3 regions of the Chryseobacterium tructae genome follow, and region 1 is predicted to be linked to each of the others. Evidence: riboswitches for the same ligand, from Rfam matches in the RefSeq annotation. Region 1 holds a riboswitch; each other region holds the start of a gene.
What was found. A riboswitch is a leader RNA that binds a small molecule or an ion and turns the genes downstream of it on or off. The one in region 1 is predicted to bind S-adenosylmethionine.
Positions count from the first base shown of each region.

Region 2: another riboswitch for S-adenosylmethionine. It lies ahead of QWZ06_RS24580 (TonB-dependent receptor plug domain-containing protein); the one in region 1 lies ahead of QWZ06_RS23710 (alpha/beta fold hydrolase).
Region 3: another riboswitch for S-adenosylmethionine. It lies ahead of QWZ06_RS00390 (TonB-dependent receptor plug domain-containing protein); the one in region 1 lies ahead of QWZ06_RS23710 (alpha/beta fold hydrolase).

Region 1 covers NZ_JAUFQR010000003.1:13,045-17,336, reverse strand. The annotation lists partial or broken gene QWZ06_RS23715 (MGH1-like glycoside hydrolase domain-containing protein) at 1-2,335, opposite strand, end outside; SAM riboswitch class I at 2,524-2,631, shown strand; gene QWZ06_RS23710 (alpha/beta fold hydrolase) at 2,694-3,632, shown strand; gene QWZ06_RS23705 (ACT domain-containing protein) at 3,636-4,292, shown strand, end outside.
Region 2 covers NZ_JAUFQR010000003.1:188,966-193,257, forward strand. The annotation lists gene QWZ06_RS24570 (SusC/RagA family TonB-linked outer membrane protein) at 103-960, opposite strand; gene QWZ06_RS24575 (hypothetical protein) at 1,044-1,217, opposite strand; gene QWZ06_RS24580 (TonB-dependent receptor plug domain-containing protein) at 1,304-2,437, opposite strand; SAM riboswitch class I at 2,521-2,617, opposite strand; gene QWZ06_RS24585 (type II 3-dehydroquinate dehydratase) at 2,860-3,267, shown strand; gene pckA (phosphoenolpyruvate carboxykinase (ATP)) at 3,456-4,292, opposite strand, start outside.
Region 3 covers NZ_JAUFQR010000001.1:76,073-80,364, reverse strand. The annotation lists gene QWZ06_RS00390 (TonB-dependent receptor plug domain-containing protein) at 1-2,322, opposite strand, end outside; SAM riboswitch class I at 2,418-2,523, opposite strand; gene QWZ06_RS00385 (alpha-amylase family glycosyl hydrolase) at 2,616-4,292, opposite strand, start outside.

The DNA of each region.
Region 1 (4,292 bases):
AGGCTGTTTCCATAATAATAATGGAAGCGCTGTAAACTTTCCACAATCAGGAAATTGATAGGAAACCAGATGGGACCACGCCAATTACTGTTTCCGCCAAACATTCTGCTATCACTTTCTGCAGGAGTATAATACACCATATTTTCATTGCCATGAACAGAGAATACAAACGGATTTTCCTCATATACTTTAGACATTGCCCGGATACCATAAGAACTTAAAAATTCCTTTTCATCAAGCATTCTCGTTAATACCTTTGTCAGTCTGTTCTTGCGGAGAATACTCATCAGATGCTTTCTTCCCTGGCCTTCCTCATCCCAATGAGAAACAAGTTTAGTAAGTTCAGGTTTATTTTTTAAGATCCATTCCATTCTGGTTTTGAAGTTGGGCATCTTTTCCAGAAGGCGATGATCTACAATTTCTACAGCAAATAAAGGAATTAACCCGACAATACTTCTCAATCGTAAAGAAACACTATCTCCGTTTCCAAGCTGAAGAACATCATAGAAGAATCCGTCTTCTTCATTCCATAGCCCTTTGGTACCTTCGCCCAGGTTTTCCATAGCTTCTGCGATATAAAGATAATGTTCGAAGAACTTAATCGCCATATCTTCATACACCTGATAATACTGAGCGAGTTCCATAGCGATTCGCATCATATTTAAAGCATACATCGCCATCCAGCTTGTCCCGTCTGCCTGCTCGAGATGCTGTCCCTCTTTTAGCTCCATATTCCGGTCAAAAGCTCCAATGTTATCAAGCCCAAGAAAACCACCACCAAAGATATTTTTTCCGTTCTTATCCTTTCGATTTACCCACCAGGTGAAGTTGAGCAACAGCTTTTGGAATACCTTTTCAAGGAATAATAAATCCGGTTTTCCATTGTTTTTTTCATCAATTTTAAAAACCCTGAAGCATGACCATGCATGTACAGGTGGATTCACATCACTCATATTCCATTCATAGGCGGGAAGCTGTCCATTAGGATGCATATACCACTCTTTGGTAAGAAGTAAAAGCTGCCCTTTAGCAAATTCTGCATCAATAATAGATAAAGGTACACAATGAAAAGCAAGATCCCAGGTTGCATACCAAGGGTACTCCCACTTATCAGGCATAGAAATAATATCCTTATTGTGAAGATGATTCCATTCGGTATTCCTTACATAGTCATTAAAGTTTCTTGGAGCTTCAAAATTAGGATCTCCTTTCAGCCATTTCCCGATATTATAGTGATAAAATTGTTTATTCCATAGAAGGCCTGCGAAGGCCTGTCTTTGCACATTCCTTTCGTCTTCATTGGTGGTATCATTCTGAATTTCATGATAGAACTCTTCGGCTTCAGATTGTCTGATTTCAAAGATTTTATCAAAATTTTCAAAAGGCTCATCACTTTCCTCAGGACATAGTCTGAATTCAAAGACCTGAGATTGTCCGGCTCCAATGAGTTCGTCAATTAGAAAAGAAGCTTTGCTTCCTCTTTTTTCAGGGTTTACGGTGTTACTATGATGGACGATAAAATCATTGATCCCATCTTTAAAATAAGTATTTCTGCCTGTGGTGCTCCATACAGCTTTGGAGTATTGGTTTCATTTTCGCAGAATACGCTTTGGGCATTTCCATTTCTTGAATAAAACTTTTTGATGGAAATACTGTCGTGTCCAATAGTAATACTTCCGTCATCGGAGGCATTCATTTCTCCTTTATAGGTATTATAACCCCATTTCCAGTTGTTTCTGAACCAGGCTGTTGGTGCTACTACTATCGGAGCATCTTGTTGGCTTCGGTTGCAAACCGTAACCCTTACCAGAATATCATTGTGATCTGCTTTACAATATTCAATGAAAATATCAAAATAAGCATCATTATCAAATATTCCGGTATCAAAGATCTCATATTCCGGTTCCTGTTTGCTGCGTCTTCCGTTTTCAGCAACAAGTTCATCATAAGGGAATTCATTAATCGGATATTTATAGACCATCTTCATATAGCTATGAGTAGGAGTGTTATCCAGATAATAGAAAATTTCCTTGATGTCTTCACCATGGTTTCCCTGAGGGTTGCTCAGACCAAAGAAACGCTCTTTAACGATTTTGTCTCTTTTATTCCAAAACGAAAGAGCAAAACAGAACAATTGCTTTACATCAGAAATTCCAGCAATACCTTCTTCACCCCAGCGATAGGTATAACTTTCCGCATTATTATGATTGGTGTAGTTCCATGCATTTCCGTTCGGGCTATAGTCTTCCCGTACATTTCCCCATTGCCGGTTGCTTACATAAGGTCCCCAGTTTTTCCATTTGGTATCTTGTAATCTTTCTTTTTCGGCGATCATATATCATCATTTTTCCATACGAAGGTAGCTTTTTTGCAAAATAATTCCAATTGTTTTTGTCTGAAGAATAATTAATATACCCTTGAAATACTTGTCTTTAAGGGCTTTTTAAAATATTAAATTAATTTTTTTTTGATTTTAAAAGAAAAGAACTACCTTTGCACCATTCGTTCATTCAAATATTGAAAATGTTATCAAGAAAGGTTGAGGGATTAGACCCTATGAAACCTTAGCAACCCTTTGCGCAAGCAAAGAAGGTGCTACGTTCTACCAAAATTATTTTGGACAGATAACTTACTGAAGTTCTTTTCAGCCATTTCCTGTGGCATTTTCAATTGTATTAAAATATATAATAGAATTGAAAACAGAACTAAACTATATTAATCTTTCGTATCAAACTCATTCCCAAAAGGAATACAATATCTCGTTGAGCTATGAGCTTTTCGGGAAAGACCTGTTTACAGCCCCTGTCATTTTAATCAACCATGCCCTTACCGGAAATTCAAACGTATCCGGAGAAAAAGGCTGGTGGAAACAATTGGTAGGCGAAAATCAGATCGTTGATACCGACAAATATACTGTTCTGTGTTTCAACATCCCCGGAAACGGATACGATCATTTTTTAATTGAAGACTATGAAGACTTCACCCCTTCAGATATAGCGAACATATTTCTGAAAGGATTAGAGGCTTTACATATTACAAATTTATACGCCATTATTGGAGGCTCCCTTGGAGGAGGAATTGCATGGGAAATGTTAGCAAAGCAACCAAAGCTAGCCGAGATTTTTATTCCCATTGCCTGTGATTATAGAACACACGATTGGCTGCATGCACAATGTCTGGTTCAGAAATTTTTATTGAATGATAAAGATGAACCATTGCAAAAAGCTAGAATTCACGCCATGTTGTGTTATAGAACTCCGGAATCACTTAATGACAGATTTCAAAACAAATACAATCAGGAAAAGCAACGCTTACAATCAGAAGACTGGCTGGTTTATCATGGCAATGCACTAAACGAAAGGTTTAGTTTACAGGCGTACAAACTGATGAATCATTTGCTGATGAATATCAATGCTGATGAAATAGCTCTGGAGAGCATACAAGCACGAATGCACATGATCTCCGTAGATACAGATTTATTCTTCCCGGCTTCTGAAATCCGAATGTGTTTTGAGAATCTGAAAAAGAAAAAGGAGAATGTCTCTTATCACGAGATCCAATCTATACACGGGCATGATGCCTTCCTAATGGAATATCAACAATTAAATAATATCATAAAAAACATTTTATAAGTAATGAAAAATGCTAAAGAAATAAAATTTTTGAAGAACAGATCAATTGTCAAATTTGAAGGAGAAGATTTCTTAGGAGAAATCGGAATTGACGGACGAATTTTTAAAGCGCTTACTTTAGCGCGTATCAGTGTGGGAGTAATCTCTCAGCAAGCCATAGAAAACGGAATTTCTATTTTAGTTCACGAAAACGATGCTGAAAAAGCAGTAGCTTGTCTTATTGATGAGTTTGAAGCAGAAAGAAAATCAGGAAAAGTATCTCAAATATATAGCATCAACAATGTTTCTGTGATTGGTTTTGTAGCAGAAGATTCCAATAAAGTCTTTGCAGAATTGGCTAGAAACAATGTTTTCCCATTGCTGCTCAATCAGGTTGCCGGTGAAAACAGAGTGAACATTGTAGTGACTTCTTCACAGGATGAAAAAACCAGAAACATTATAGAATCTGAGATCTTCAAAAAACCGAAGACCGTTCATCTGGCTATTATTGGCCATGGAAATGTAGGGAAAACATTAATCGAACAGGTTCTTGAGTCTTCGGAAGAAATTAAAAGACGTAAAAAAGTAGATCTGAAAGTTGTTGCTGTAGCCAATTCAAAGAAAATAGCATTCAATAAAAAAGGATTTGATAGTAATTGGTCTGATGAGGTGTTAACGGCA
Region 2 (4,292 bases), 180 kb from region 1:
ATTTTTTTGTAGCTTTAGCATATTCGGATGTTGTTCCTTCTACCTGGTTTCCATTAGCATCTTTCGTAATGGTCTTCCATAATGGCTTTCCGTTGCTTGGGTCTACCCCTGCCCATTCCTGAATGTAAAAAAATCATAAACAGAACCTCCTACATTCAATTGCTTAGTCGTTCCAATCACAAGTGGCCCGTTAGGTAATTTTGTGATTTTATTATTTAAAGTACTTAGGTTAACATCGACATTCCATTGGAAATCTTCCGTTTTAATAGGTGTAGTAAACAATGAAAATTCAAAACCAGTATTCTTTATGGTTCCTACATTGGCCGGATAGTCACTAATTCCTAAGGACGGAGCCACCGGTACGTTAAACAACAGGTTTTTACTTTTTCTTTCAAAATACTCTACATTACCTTTAATCCTGTTATTAAGAATCGCAAACTCCAACCCTACATTCAGGTTAAGGTTCGTTTCCCATATCAGATTAGGAGTACCTACTTTTTCTAATGTTTTTCCGGGTTCACCAGCAAGCGGTGAATCTTTATATAATTCCTGGTAAGCATAATAAAGAGCTGAACCATTTGGCTTTTGTAATTTGTCATTTCCTTGTCCACCATAACTTGCACGCAACGTCAATAGATTAAAGAAATTCAGGTTTTTAACAAACTCTTCGTTTGAAAGTTTCCAAGATCCGCCGACAGACCAAAATGTTCCCCATCTGTTATTTTTTGAAAATCTTGAAGAGCTATCTGCTCTTGTTGATGCGGATAAGAAGTATTTATTATCAAAGTCATATTCCACTTTTCCAAGGAAACTTAATAAGCTTAACTTATCACTGTTTCCTCCGAAATCTACCAATAAAGAAGCGGCATCAGGTTCATAGTAATTAGGCAATGAAAACCCTTGTCTGCTTCCAGAAATAATCTGGTAGTCATATTTGTAAAATTCATGTCCACCTAACACATTAATATGGTGCCTGCCAAACCTCTTATCATAGGTAAGAATATTACTGGTGGTATAGGAAAGCGTTCTGCTATTGGTCTTTCTTACAGATCCTCCGGTCTCTTTCCTTGGCCAAGAAGCGGATTCGTATAATAATGTTCATTATAGTTCACCAAATCAACAGAAAAGCTTGATCTAAATTTCAATTCCGGAAGGAATGTTAATTCCATAAAACCTTTTCCTGAAAAGTTATCAATCTTATTTTCATTCTTATCCAATGGTAAGCTTGCCGCTAAATTCTGATTCTGAAGTGCTGCCGTAGGTCTGTATCTCCCAAAATCATATACTTTGTTTCCGTCAGCGTCTAATACGTAAGAACCGTCAGGATTTCTTTCAAGTATGGATAGAAAGATGGAATCGCTCTCGCAGCCTGAATAATATTGCTTGCCTTAGAATCTGAAGAACTCGGAGCCTGCTGAATACTGTTGGTATAACTTAGGTTCACCCCAACATTCAGCCACTTTTTAACTTCTGAATTAATCTTTAACCTTGTATTATATCTTTTAAACCCTGACTCAATCGCCATTCCTTTATCGTCCAAATATCCTAATGAAAAGAAATAATTGCTTTTCTCACTTCCACCACTGATATCAAGATCTACCTGATTTCTGGAAGCCACTCTTTGTAAAACATCTCTCCAGTCATCATTCCATAAAGCTCTTGCTCCCGGTAATAACTTTCCGTCAGTGCCTATTGGTTTTGGATAATTAGCTCCATAAGGATTAATCCCTAAATTAGAAATAATATTATCCGTCGCCATCTGCGCTGCCTGCTGAGCTGAAATTGAACCAGACTGATATCCGTTTCTCATTGCCTCCCAGTATAATTGGAAATACTGATCAGTATTTACTTGTTCATAGTCTTTTACTGCTCTGCCTGAGAATCCCTGACTTATATTAAAGTTGACTCTTGCTTCACCTTTTTTACCAGACTTTGTAGTAACGATAATAATTCCGTTTGCCCCTCTTGAACCATACAAAGCACTTGCAGTGGCATCTTTTAGTACACTGATGGATTCTATATCATTAGGACTGATTCCATTGATATTTCCATCAAAAGGAATTCCATCTACAACATATAGAGGTTCACTGGAAGCACTTACCGAGCCTACTCCTCTGATTCGGATGGTAGCGGTAGCTCCAGGCTGCCCTGAAGCACCCGTAACCTGAATTCCGGGAACTTGTCCTTCTAATGCTTTCGTAACATTGGTTACGGGTCTGTTATTGATTTTATCGCTGGAAATTGTTGCTACTGATCCGGTATAGCTGTTTCTTTTTGCCTTTCCATAGGCTACTACAACCACTTCATCAATTTCTTTTTCTCTAAGAGTATCTTTTTTAGGTTTGGAATTCTGTCCGTTTACACTTACCACCCCTAGAAAAAAGGCAGCAACTGACGGAATCCAAATTTTAGAATTGAATAAATTTTTACTAATCATAATCAATTTTGTTTACCATATATTAAAATTTTGCCCTTTACCGAAAAGTCAGCAAAGGGCATCGATAAATACGATAAACCAAATGCTTATTTTTCCTTTAAAGGCTGAATGTAACACCTTACACAATGCAGGTTGTCAAGACTTCGTAGGGTCAGTTCCCTCCATCTTTCTTTATAAGCCGATCGAAATATGGTTGCAAAGCTATAAACTTTTAGTCTATAAAACAAGTAGACTTATAGATTTTCATGATAATTTTTCAAAAATTAACATAAGTTTTTATTAAAACCCTCCACAAAAAGGAATTATAACGATTATCATTTTATTAAACATGACAAATATCATTATCAATACTATAATTACAAAAACACAAGAGATTCTAAAGTTTTTAACCTTTAATTGAAAAAACTTTTTAATTTTATAGAATGAAAGTTTTGATTATAAATGGGCCAAACCTAAATCTTTTAGGAACCCGGGAACCTGAGATCTACGGAAATATTTCTATGGAAACATATCTGGAAAACTTAAAATCTGAGTTTCACACTCATGAATTAAGTTATTATCAATCCAATATTGAAGGCGAACTGATCAACAGGCTTCAGGAAGATGATTTTGATGCTGTTGTAATTAATCCAGGGGCTTTTACCCATTATTCTTATGCGATCGCTGACTGTCTGAAGAATATTAGAAAGCCAAAAATAGAAGTTCATATCAGCAATATTTATAAAAGGGAGGAATTCAGACAGAAATCCGTTACAGCAGCCAATACCGATGCCGTTTTATCCGGATTTGGGATGGATGGATACAGATTGGCAATCCTGAGTTTGAAATAATCAAATCATGAATCTTCAGATTTTATAATATATAAATATTTTGCTCGCAGATTTAGCAGATTACGCAGATCTTATTTTTATAGGGTTTCATATTTTTCCCCAAACATCTGTAAAATCAGCTTAATCAGCGAGAGTAAAAATAAAAAAGCCTCATCAATGATGAGGCTTTCTATTTGTACTTTATCTGATTAGATAGTTTGCTCTTGCAATTGAGGTCCTGAAGGGATTAGTCTCTTCCCTTCTTCAGTACCGCAATACTGTTCGAAGTTTTTGATATATCTTGAAGCAAGATCTTTTGCTTTTTCTTCCCATTCTGAAGTATTTTCGTACGTATCTCTAGGATCAAGGATACCTGTAGAAACGTTTGGAAGTTCAGTAGGAATCTCAAGGTTCATGATTGGAACCTGAGTTTTAGGAGCGTTATCGATAGATCCGTCAATGATTGCATCAATGATTGCTCTTGTATCTTTTAGAGAAATTCTCTTACCAGTACCATTCCATCCTGTATTTACTAAATAAGCTTTAGCTCCGTGTTCTTTCATTTTTCCGATCAATGTTTTAGAATACATTGTTGGGTGTAATGTAAGGAACGCTTCTCCAAATGCCGGAGAGAAAGATGGCTGAGGTTCAGTAATTCCTCTTTCAGTCCCTGCTAATTTAGAAGTATAACCGCAAAGGAAGTGGTATTGAGCCTGATCTTCGTTCAGGATAGAAACCGGAGGAAGTACTCCGAATGCATCTGCTGAAAGATAAACGATTTTCTTCGCATGACCAGCCTTAGATGGTAATACAATTTTGTTGATATGATAGATTGGATAAGAAACTCTTGTGTTTTCAGTGATAGACCCGTCAGTATAATCTGCTTGTCCATTGTTCACTACAACGTTTTCAAGAAGTGCATCTCTTTTGATCGCTCTGAAGATATCCGGTTCTTTTTCTTCTGATAGGTCGATTACTTTAGCGTAGCATCCTCCTTCATAGTTGAATACTCCGTTATTATCCCATCCGTGCTCGTCATCACCGAT
Region 3 (4,292 bases), on a different contig from region 1:
TACATTGTTGGCTCCTACCGTAAAATTGATGTTTTTTGTAATATCATACCCTACACTAATGTCTGTTATTACTTTTGGTGAAAATTTCTGGACTTCTCCAAAAGGATACCCATCTCTTATCACTTGGCCAAAATAGGTATTTCTCACGAGAAAATTGAATTTCCCTATTCCATAAGTTAGTCCCAATGAAGCTTTTGTTTTAGGTGATAAAGTTTCAATAATATTGATCTGATCGGGGCCAAAGAATTCATTCTGAGGAGTTCCCAGGTTTTCCGGAAAGTGAAAATTTGTGATTTTAGTTTCGGTATAATTTCCAGCCAGATTGACATTCAAGTTTCCGCCAGCCAGCTTCCAATCATAGGAAACTACTACATCTACTCCTTTTGTTTCAGTATCAATGGCGTTGGCAAAGAATCTACCGCTCTGCACTGCATTTCCTTCTCCAACCACTGAAACATCAGATAGTCTGGCATCTGTGATGTTGCTGGTAATAACAATTCTGTCTTTAACTTTAATAATATATCCATCAACAGTAATAAAAAGTCCTTTAGCAGGCTGTAAGGTGAATCCAGCACTTCCATTAACGGATGTTTCCTGTTTTAATTTATCAAATCCGAGAACCTGTGCGGCCTGACTGTCATTATTAAAAATTCCTTTCCTTACAATTCCCTCCCCTGAAGTAGAAATATCCGCAAAAGAGTTATTAAAATACTGCTGCTGAAGCGATGGTGCCCTGAATCCTGTTCCTACGGCTGCTCTTACTGCATAATTTTTCACAAACTCATATCTCACTGCCAATTTTCCGTTAAGGGTACTTCCAAAATCTGAATAGTTTTCAAATCTGGCAGCAGCATCAATATTCAATTTTTTAGCCAGATCATAAGAAACATCAACATAAACAGCTGTTGAGTGCCTGTCTTTTTTCAAAGCATTATCCGGTGAAAAACCAATAAAGGATTGTGAACCTCCTGCACCGATCACTTTAGAATCTTTTGTGGCAACATTTCCATTTACATCATATTGGGTATAAGATGCCTGATCTCCTGCTTTAATCTGATATTGTTCAAATCTGAATTCTCCCCCGAACGCAACATTGAAGTTCTTTATCTTTTTTGAAACATCAAGATTCACCGTATTCTGCAAAAAACTATGTGCCCCAGCATAAAAACGGGTGGGTGACTTTATCCCCAAAGAAGCATTATTGGTATTGCTTACGTTATAATTGAAGGTATTGCTTCCAAAGGTATTACTCAGATCCACCAGCCAGTCATTGACATTATATTTTGCCCCAACAGCGTAAGAGATATCATAAATCTGAGAATTCAGGATTGCCTGAAAACCATTAGGATATATTTCTTTAACAATATTAAAACCCTCATTGGGAAGTCTTCTGAAGCCATATCCTTTCCCTTCCTTAATACTGAACCCTCCAAAGGAATAGAATTTAAAGTTATCATTCAGGGGATATTCTGAATTGAAAAACAATTGTCCCTGTCTGATCTGAGCATCTCCGATCTGGAAATTAAAATCGTCTCTTGTCAATCCTCTTTTCCTAAGCTCATCATCATCATTTTGTCTTGCAACAGCAGGATTATCTGCAAATTCATAAGCAAAGTTATTTCCAAAAATATCAAGATCATGATTTTGGGTTCTCGTTGTTTTTCCTCTGTGGCTTAATTGCAATGAAAGATTGATAAATCCGTCACTTTTCCCTAAAGAAGTTCCGTAATTTACTCCTGCCTGATAGGTATCACCATCATTTCTTCCACTTAATCCATAGGTTAAACTTGCTGAAGCACCTGCATTCTTTTTTAGAATAATATTAATGACGCCGGCAATGGCATCTGAACCATATTGAGCTGCTGCACCATCTCTTAACACTTCAATCTTTTCAATGGCAATAACAGGAATCGTACTTAAATCTGTTCCTACAGATCCATTCCCGACGGTATTCTGATAATTTACCAGTGAGGTTGTATGCCTTCTTTTCCCGTTAAGCAATACCAGCACCTGATCTGGTCCCATTCCTCGTAATGTTACAGGATCAATATGTTCTGTCCCATCAGAAGCAGATTGTCTTACTGAATTAAATGAAGGAATCACATAATTAAGGAGATCCTGAGCCGTCATTTGTGGAGATGACCTCTGAACTTTATCAATATTAATTACATCTACAGGAACTGGGGTCTCCAGTTTTGTTCTTTTGACGTTACGGTTTCCGACGATGATAATGTCTTCGATTTGTTTTCCTTTTTCTTCCTGCTCCTGGGCAGCAACCAAAATTGTCCCTAGCAGTAATACTGCTGTGCTTAATTTTTTCATCTTTGTTCTTGCCAATTAATAATATTCTTCCGCAGGTTATTCTGCAGCAATACAAGACTTCAAGAAAATGGAATTCATATAAGAAATATTGACTTCACTTATCTCCCCTTTCGGGTTGGAATTAGCACCTTTACATTTCTGGAATCATGTAGGTTGCTAAGGTTTCATTGGGCCAAATCCCTCCACCTTTCTTGATAAATCTAGTGCAAAGGTAGACTAATTTTTCAAATCTGCAAAAAACACTCATTCCCCTTAAGAAAAAAAGGGCAAATCTATTGATTTGCCCTTTGTATTTATTTTACGATCATCTTTTGAACCGCCATTCCGGTTTCTGATTTCAGATGAACCAGATAAGTTCCCGGTGGATAATTGATCTTTCGTTCAAAAATACCATTCTCTTTATCCAGCTTGAATGTATCCAGTTTTTTACCACTGATGTCGAAGATGGTAATTTCTCCATTTTTAGCTTTGTTAAAAATTAATTGTACAGAACCATTTTTTATCGGATTATCGGCAATCTGAAGAGATAATTTGTTAACAGCATTTACATCAGAGGTTGACAGAGCTCCGGCATAGTTACCAAAGATCCTGAATTCTCCTGGCTGCAAAGTAATAGGAGCTGTAGTAGAGCTAAAATTTGAAATGGTATCATCCATCAGGTTTTTCCATTGCCCGACATAAGGGAAATAAGGCACAACATTTTGTACAGAGGTGGAATAATTAGCAAGAACTACCACATTTTTCATGCCATTGATAGTGCTGTCATATACATAAATCCTTGTAATCAATCCATTAGGATCATTCGCAAGATTATTTGATTCTATACTATAGGTCTTGGATTTAAATACCGGATTTGTATTTCTGATATCAATAATTTTGGCCCAAGTATCATAAACAGCCTTTCTATTCACATCAGTATCATATCCTAATGTGAAAGCTATAGGTTTTTCATCTGTTCTGCATCCGTTGTTTATGCTTCCATCTGCACATCTGTTGATACTGAATTCATAACCCAACTCTCCAAACTGCCAGATCATTTTCGGCCCAGGAATGGTAAAGAAGGTAGCTCCAAAAGTTTTCATTCTTTCTAAAGCTGTATTCAGGTTTTTAACGCTATAATTACCGTTAACTGCTCCATAGGCAAGATTTTTAAACATCAACCTTTCTTCATCATGGCTTTCACCATATCCTATAGCATGCCTATTGGTAAAACCATGAAGACTATGATTCATACGATCGTAGTTGCTATTTTCACTATAGCCCATCGTATTTTGATTATAAGGCTCAGTCTGTTTGTTCCATAGCATCACTCCTTTCCCTTCTGCCACTCTATAATTAGCCCATTCTTGTTCTTCAGCATCGGTTCCCAGATGTTCAAATATCATATACGAATTCGGATCAAATGCCCATTGTCTGTCTGCATAGTTCTTCATAATATTCACTCTGTCCTGCTGATAGGCATTGGTACAGTTTTCATCATTTTCAGAACAGTTCTGAGTGAACCCTTTCGTCAAATCCCAACGGAATCCGTCAATATGATATTCTGTCAGCCACTGCTGAAGACACCTTTCAACGTAATATTGCGTTGAAGGACTTGTATGGTTAAAATCGTTGAACACATTATAGGAATGCTTAGGAACCTGATTGAAGTAAGGATTATCTGGAGCCACATCACCGTAACCATCTCCATCTGGATCTATATTCCAAAGTCTCACTAAAGGAGAACGTCCGGTCGCATGATTAAAGGCTACATCCAGAATAACTGCGATTCCGTTCTGATGGCAGAGATCAACAAATTCTTTGAATTTTTCAGGAGTTCCATATGCTTTATCTAAGGCATAATGAAAAGATGTATTGTATCCCCACGAAAGATTACCATCAAACTCCATGATAGGCAATAATTCAATGGCATTGATCTTTAGGTTCTTTAGATAGGTAATTTTATTAATCAAAGACTGCCAGTTTTTTTC